2 regions of the Streptomyces sp. NPDC087215 genome follow, and region 2 is predicted to be linked to the other one. Evidence: riboswitches for the same ligand, from Rfam matches in the RefSeq annotation. Region 2 holds a riboswitch; the other holds the start of a gene.

Region 1 (3,889 bases), on a different contig from region 2:
CCGGTTTCCGGCTGGTGCGGGAGTACGTCCACCACTCGACCGGGCCCTTCACCGCCACCACCGTCAGCGGGACGTCAAATCTGCCCGCCGCCGCGTAAACACCGCGTTGTCCGGGGCTGTTGGGGGCGCTCCGGGGTCCTAGCGTCGGCGCCATGCAGCCTCCTGTCCGTACTCCCGCACCCGGCTCCGCCCCCGTGCCCGGTCCCTCCTCCGACGTCCTGCACGACAGCGGATGGCCGGGCGAGGCCCGTGCGGCGGCCGTCTGCGCGGGCCTTCTGCTGGGGACGTCACTGGGCGTCGACGCCGGGGCGTACGGGCTGCCGCTGTCCCACGCCCTCGGCTGGATCGCGCTGTCGGCGCTGCTGTTCGTGGTCCTGCTGCCCGCACGGGTCAGCCTGGCGCCGGGGCTGCTGACGGTCCGGGGGCTGTGGTTCACCAGGACGGTCCGCACCGACCGGATCACGGCGGTCGCGTGGCCGACGGGCACCGCCCGGCGGCTGCGCCTGCGCGACGGGGAGGGCGGGTGGGCCGAGGTGGACCTCCGGGTCCTCCTGGACAATCCGGTCCTGTGGCTGAGGATCGAGTCCGCGGCGCTGTCGGCCCGGCGGCGGGGGACCCTGGCCCACGGCACGGCCGACCTGGCACGGCTCGCGCTCCGCGTCGACACCGAGACGACCCGCTCCGTCCTGAGGGCCTCCGGTCTCGGGTAGCGCCTGTCCGGCGGATCGCCGTGCGAACGATCACACGGCCGCGCGCACGGTACGCGTCGTCGGTGTGACCGAGGAGAGGCCCCGGACCGGTGGGAGGGGCGGCCCGGCGGGGGAGGGGTGCTCCCACGGGTCGGCGGGGGTACGTCCTCGCTCGCCCGGACCGCCGTGCGGTGGACGGCACGTAGGCTGGTGGGGCAGCTGGTTCGCCCCGCCCGCCAGGCGGGAGCGTCGTAAGAGGGAACCCGGTGGGAATCCGGGACTGCCCCGCAGCGGTGAGCGGGAACGACCGCCGTCATACGCACTGGGCCCGGCACACCGGACCCGGGAAGCGACGGCCACTAGGTGAACTCCCCCAGGAGAACGCGCCCGCGAGTCCGAAGACCTGCCCGCTGTCCGCGCGCCGGACACCCCGTGCGCGCGGAACCGCCGAGCCGCGACTCGCGAAGGAGAGTTGACGTGGCAGATCCCACCGTCACCGGCCTTGCCGCAGACCCCACCGACACCCCCAGCCCCGCCCGTAATCCCGTTCCCCGTCCGGGAAAGACCCCGGACGACTCCCGGGTGGTCCTCGCCCACATCATGAGCGACCACGACACCAATCTGTACGGCACCATCCACGGCGGGGTGATGATGAAGCTCATCGACGACGCCGCCGCGGCCGCCGCCGGACGGCACGCCGGCGGGCCCGCCGTGACCGCGTCCGTCGACCGGATGACGTTCCTGGCCCCCGTACGGGCCGGGGACCTGCTGAGCGTGGAGGCCGGGCTCGAACGGGCCGGACGGACCTCCATGACCGTCGGCGTGCGGGTGACCGCCGAACGCTGGAACGACTCCGGTCCCGTCACCGAAGTGGCCACGGCCTTCCTCACCTTCGTGGCGATCGACGCGGACGGCGGTCCGCGTCCCGTGCCCGCCCTCGTCACGGCGCTGCCCGGCCTGTCCTGAGGGGAGCCGGGGCCGCCGCCCCTCCGGGGGCCGCGGCCCCGTGCCGTACGGATCAGGTCAGGGACCGTCCGGGATTCGGACAACATCCGGCGCTCGTCCGGCGCGACCCGTACCCTGGCGCGTGCAGCTGGTTCGCCCCGTCCGCCAGACGGGAGCGTCGCAAGAGGGAACCCGGTGGGAATCCGGGACTGCCCCGCAGCGGTGAGCGGGAACGACCGCCGTCATACGCACTGGGTCCGAGACACCGGACCTGGGAAGCGACGGCCACTAGGTGAACTCCCCCAGGAGAACGCGCCCGCGAGTCCGAAGACCTGCCCGTTGCCCGCACGCGGACGATTCCGCGCGCGGTCATCCGGTGACCTCGAGGGCGGGTCGGCGACCATACGGGCGTACAGCCGTGCCATGCCGCGCACGCGTCCCTCCGTTTCCGGTCACTCCTTCCGCGTCTCGTCAGGTCTCCGGACCTCAGGGATCCATCTCGTGAAGGAGATCTCCGTGACCACGAAGTCCGCAGCCCCGGCGGCACGCGCCACCGTGTACGGCTACCCCCGTCAGGGCCGTGACCGTGAACTCAAGAAGGCGGTCGAGGGCTACTGGAAGGGCCGGGTCACCGCCGACGCCCTCCATGCCGTCGCCGCGGGACTGCGCCGGGCGAACTGGCTCGAACTCTCCGGGGCGGGCATCGCCGAGGTGCCGACCGGCGACTTCTCGTTCTACGACCACGTCCTGGACACCAGCGTGATGGTGGGCGCTGTCCCCGGCCGGCACCGGGACGCCGTGGCCGCCGACGTCACCGACGGCTACTTCGCCATGGCCCGTGGCACCCAGGATGTCGCCCCGCTGGAGATGACCAAGTGGTTCGACACCAACTACCACTATTTGGTACCCGAGTTGGGTCCCGACACCGTCTTCGTCGCGGACTCCACCAAGCAGGTCACGGAGCTGCGGGAGGCCCTCGCCCTCGGTCTGGCCGCCCGTCCCGTCCTGGTCGGACCGATCACCTACCTCCTGCTCGCCAAGCCCGCTCCGGGGGTGGCCGAGGACTTCCAGCCGCTGACCCTCCTGGACCGGCTCCTGCCCGTGTACGCCGAAGTGCTCGCGGACCTGCGCGCGGCGGGCGCGGAATGGGTGCAGCTCGACGAGCCCGCCCTCGTACAGGACCGCACGCCCGCCGACCTGAACACCGCCGCCCGCGCCTACCGTGACCTCGGCGCCGTCGAGGACCGGCCGAAGATCCTCGTGGCCTCCTACTTCGACCGGCTCGGCGACGCCCTCCCGGTCCTCGCCAAGGCGCCCGTGGAGGGGCTCGCCCTGGACTTCACCGGGCCCGCCGCCGCCAACCTGGCCGGGCTCGCCGCCGTCGGCGGACTGCCGGGGAAGCGACTCGTCGCGGGCGTGGTCGACGGCCGCAACATCTGGGCCGACGACCTCCAGAAGTCCCTCACCACCCTCGGCACCCTCCTCGGTCTCGCGGACCGCGTGGACGTCTCCGCCTCCTGCTCGCTGCTCCACGTGCCGCTCGACGCCACGGCCGAGAAGGACATCGACCCGCAGATCCTGCGCTGGCTGGCCTTCGCCCGGCAGAAGACCGCCGAGACCGTCACCCTGGCCGCCGGACTCTCCCGGGGCACCGACGCCATCGCCGGTGAACTGGCCGCCAACCGTGCCGCGCTCTCCTCCCGCGCCGAGTCCCCCCTCACCCGCGACCCGGCCGTACGCGCCCGCGTCGCGGCCGTCACCGACACGGACGGCCGCCGCTCCCGGCCCTATCCGGAGCGGGCCGCCGCCCAGCGGGCGCACCTGGGCCTGCCGCCGCTGCCGACCACCACCATCGGATCCTTCCCGCAGACCACGGAACTGCGCACCGCCCGCGCGGACCTGCGCGCGGGCTCGCTCGACGCGGCGGGTTACGAGGAGCGGATCAGGGCCGAGATCCGGGAGGTGATCGCCTTCCAGGAGAAGACCGGCGTCGACGTCCTCGTCCACGGAGAGCCCGAACGCAACGACATGGTGCAGTACTTCGCCGAGCAGCTCGACGGCTACCTCGCCACCCGGCACGGCTGGGTGCAGTCGTACGGCACCCGGTACGTCAGGCCGCCGATCCTCGCCGGTGACATCTCCCGCCCGAAGCCGATGACGGTGCGCTGGACCGCGTACGCCCAGTCCCTCACCGCCAAGCCGGTCAAGGGGATGCTCACCGGTCCGGTCACCATGCTCGCCTGGTCGTTCGTCCG
Region 2 (3,889 bases):
CTGGGGCTCGCCCTCACCACCGCGCCCGCCATGGCGCACACCCCGCCCACCACGCACACGAACGCGGCGGTCAAGGTCACCCTGACCGTGCAGGGTCCGAACGGGCTGCTGTTCAAGGGCAAGATCAGAACCAAGGGTCATGACGTGACCACGGCCACCGGCGGGACCCACAAGTGCGACGGCACCAACGGTTCGGCCCATCCGGCGGCCGTGCCCACACCCACCGCCGCCCTTGACGACGCCGCCAGGAAGAACGGCTTCACCTGGGACGGCACCTGGTACGCCTCGTTCGACGACTTCTCCGTGGACACCATCAAGAACGTCAGCGGCGGCGGTGCGGCCTACTGGAACATCGCGGTCAACGGCACGCCCACTCCGGTCGGCGGCTGCCAGTTCAAGCTGAACGCCGGTGACGAAGTCGCCTTCACCTGGACCGCGTTCTAGCGGACTCCGGACTCCGGACTCCGTCAGGGCCGGGGGCGGGGGCCCGGCGCCATGGGCCCCCGCCCCCGGGGAGATCAGGCTCCCCAGCGGAGCGCGATCGTGTCGCCCACGTTCACCGTCTTCTCCCTGAGGGCTCCGGCGAAGGCCGAGCCGTCGACGCCGACCTTCCAGGTGTTCGCACCGCTGTCGGCCTTGCCGTTGAGCGTGGTGATCGCGCCGGTGCCCGAGGAGGGGGTGACGCCGGTGACGCAGCCGGACGGGGTCGAGGCGGTCGTCGCGGCGGCGAGGACCTCTCCGAGGGTGGTGGTCGTCGCCGTGGGCGTGAAGGACACCGAGCAGACCTTCAGGTTCCCGCTGCCGTCGTCGACGCTCAGCGCCAGCTTCGTGGCGGTGCCCGGGGTGAAGGCGGACTGGGCCGCCCACCGGGTCGCGCCCGGGGTGACCGGGACCGGCGGAGCCGTGGTGAAGCCGCCTCCGGCGACGGCGCGCAGCGCGTCGATCGAGGCGTAGGCGGAGGGAGCGGTGTCGGCGGGCTTGTACTTGAAGCCGCCCGCCGGGGAGAACTGGTTGACGATGAGGAAGTCGACCGGCGTCTTGGTGCTGACGGTGGTGAACTCCGCCGACTGCGGGTTGATCCCACAGGCGTTGAGGCCCGCGACGCCCCAGCCGTTGGAGCTGGTGTTGACCCCGTAGAGGGAGTTGAAGGCTCCCGAGGCGCTGACCAGCTTGCCCTTCAGGAAGTTCTTGGCCTGGACGACGTCCGTGTCCGTGCCGGGCACCCCGGAGGCGCACAGGGCGGCCATCGCGGCGCCGGTCATGTCGATGTCGCTCGCGGAGTTGATGCCGGTCGGGTTGCCCTCGACCTTCTGGTAGGTCCATCCGCCGTCGTTGTGCTGGTTGGCGCGCAGCTTGGCCACGAGCGCGTCGCTGAGCGCCTGCGGGACGCGGGCGGTGCCCGCCTGGGTCTTCGCGCCGCCCAGCGCGAGCGCGGCGAAGACGGTGCCGTTGAAGTTCGCGGACGGCCCGAAGTAGCCCGGCTCGGCCGTCTGCCAGTACGCGTAGACGTCCGCGACGAGGTTGCGGGAGGCGGAGACACGGGCCGGGTCGATGCCCGCGGCGTACGCGTTGAGCGTGCCGCGCTCGTAGTCGGTGACCACCGGGGTCGCCGACGGCCAGGCGGTCGTGGACAGCAGGTTGCGGTAGACGGTCCTGGCGTTCTTGGTGGTGTCGCCGCCCGGGGCGACGTCGACGACCGCCGTCCCGGACGCGGCGAAGGCGCTGAACGCCCACTCGTTGGAGAGACCCGATCCGGCGTAGGAACCGTCCGCCGCCTGGAGGGACTTGAGGTAGGCGACGCCGTTGGTCCTGGACGTGGCGATCTGCGCGGGGGTGGAGGTCGCGAGGGCGAGCGGCGCGGTGAGGGCGAGGGCGCCGAGCGCGGCGGGCACCGCGAGCGCGAGGCGGCGGGAGGTGCGGGGACGGGACATGGCCTGCTCCTGGAGATCGGCGGACGCCGACCGCTCCGGGGTCATGCCGCGTGCCGCCGTGGGGGAGCACGGCCGGGCATGGCCGGGGGCCGCCGTCCGGAACGCGTGGTACGGCTTCCTGCACTGCATCGCCGTATGGGCATTCGGGCTCGGGAGCGGCCCCCGCCGTCCCATACCGCTGCGCGTCAGCTCCGGCCTCGCACCGGATTCCCCCATGTGGCAGCCCAGGACGCTACCCGAGTGGTCGAGGGACCGCCAGCCGTGGCGGGTTCTGTCGCGGCAGCTCACGGTCCGGCGCCGGGGACCGGGCGCGGACCGTCTTGACGGCCTGAACTGATCCGTGTTGCACTCCGGCTGACATTCATTCAGCACCAGGGGAAGCCGGTCGAACTCCGGCACTGACCCGCAACCGTAGGCCCGGCCCCGCCGGGCGAGTCGGAATGCCTGGGGCTGGGACATCGGTACGAAGAGCGCCGTCGCGGACTACGGCGTGGTCATCAGCGCCTCCCCGTGGCACCACGCCGTGTGGGGGCGCGTCGCCACGCACGCAGCCGCCCGGCAGAGACGAGGGGCCGCGGTGGGGACCGAACAGCAGGCGAAACGCCGGCCGGGAGCGGGACGGCGACCGCTGTCCCTCCTGACCGCCACCTTCCTGACGCTCGGCGCCGGAGTGGTGTTCCTCACGCAGGCCCCGTCGGCCGGGGCCGCTCCGGTCGAGAAGTGCACCCGCACGAAGGGCGCCGTCGTCGCCGTGGACTTCGGGCACTGGGGCGGCCCGGTGGTCCGCGGCTGCGACACCACCCCCACCACCGGCTACGAACTGCTCAGGTCCGGCGGGTTCGGCACCACCGGAACGGGACACGACGGTCCCGGGTTCCTCTGCCGCATCGGCAACAGCGTCTTCAAGAACGGCAAGCAGCACCCGACCCCCGCCGAGGAGGACTGCGTCCTCACCCCGCAGGCCACCGCCTACTGGTCGTACTGGATCGCCTCCCCCGGCCAGCGGAGGTGGACGTACAGCCCGCTGGGCGCCATGTCGCGCACCCTCAAGCCCGGCGACGTGGACGCCTGGGTCTTCGGCGGCACCGACATCGGCGGCACCAGGGGCAGGCCCACCTTCACCCCCGACGACGTCCGCCCGCCGGGCGGCGACCCGCCCGCCCCGGGCGACCCGGCCGCGCCGGACGTGCCCCCGGGGCGGGTCGACCTGTCCGCCGCGACCCGCTGGCTCACGGAGCGGCTGACGAACGGGCAGCGTGTCGTCGTCGACGGCGACACGGCACCGAACTACCTCGCCACCACCGAGGTCGCCTACGCGCTGGCCTCCCTCGGCGACGCGAACCCGACGACCCGCAGGATCGCCGACTACCTGGGCAGGGCCGAGCACACCGAGGCGTACGCCTACCCGGCGGGGAAGGACGAGGCGCCCGACGCCACCGCCGCCGCCCGCCTCGCGCTCGTCGCCGAGGCCACCGGCAAGGACCCCCGGGCCTTCGGCGGCCACGACCTCCTCGGCGATCTGCTGGCGAACGTCTGCCTCAGCGGCTCCGACGCGCCGCAACCCGTCCCCGGCTGCGCGACCCGGGGCGACTTCCGTACGACGGGGCAGACCGAGGGCCAGGCCCTGGCCGTGATCGCGCTGCTGAGCGGCGGGGTGAAGCCACCGGCCGACGCCGTGACCCGGCTGGCCCGGCTCCAGTGCGACGACGGCGGATTCCCCAGCTTCCTGATCCTGGACGGCCAGCCGTGCGAGAGCGAGGCCGGAAGCACCGCCCTCGTCGCCCTCGCGCTCCAGACGGCCGGCGGTCACACCCCCGTGGTGACCAGGGCCCGGTCCTCGCTCAAGAAGGCCCAGTTCCGGACGGGCGCCTGGCCCGCGGCCTCGTACAGCGTCCCGGGCAGCGCCCACGCCACCGGCTGGGCGGCCCAGACCCTGCGGGCCCTGGGTGACAGGGCGC

What was found. A riboswitch is a leader RNA that binds a small molecule or an ion and turns the genes downstream of it on or off. The one in region 2 is predicted to bind cobalamin.
Region 1: linked by a shared signal. The riboswitch ahead of metE (5-methyltetrahydropteroyltriglutamate--homocysteine S-methyltransferase) and the one ahead of ACIO92_RS00450 (prenyltransferase/squalene oxidase repeat-containing protein) in region 2 are both predicted to bind cobalamin.

What each region holds. Positions count from the first base shown of each region.
Region 1 covers NZ_JBIUZD010000023.1:8,723-12,611, forward strand. The annotation lists gene ACIO92_RS32325 (GNAT family N-acetyltransferase) at 1-98, shown strand, start outside; gene ACIO92_RS32330 (hypothetical protein) at 153-710, shown strand; cobalamin riboswitch at 942-1,094, shown strand; gene ACIO92_RS32335 (acyl-CoA thioesterase) at 1,167-1,655, shown strand; cobalamin riboswitch at 1,767-1,989, shown strand; gene metE (5-methyltetrahydropteroyltriglutamate--homocysteine S-methyltransferase) at 2,151-3,889, shown strand, end outside.
Region 2 covers NZ_JBIUZD010000001.1:112,604-116,492, forward strand. The annotation lists gene ACIO92_RS00440 (DUF4430 domain-containing protein) at 1-444, shown strand, start outside; gene ACIO92_RS00445 (hypothetical protein) at 519-1,931, opposite strand; cobalamin riboswitch at 2,069-2,147, opposite strand; cobalamin riboswitch at 2,261-2,398, shown strand; gene ACIO92_RS00450 (prenyltransferase/squalene oxidase repeat-containing protein) at 2,509-3,889, shown strand, end outside.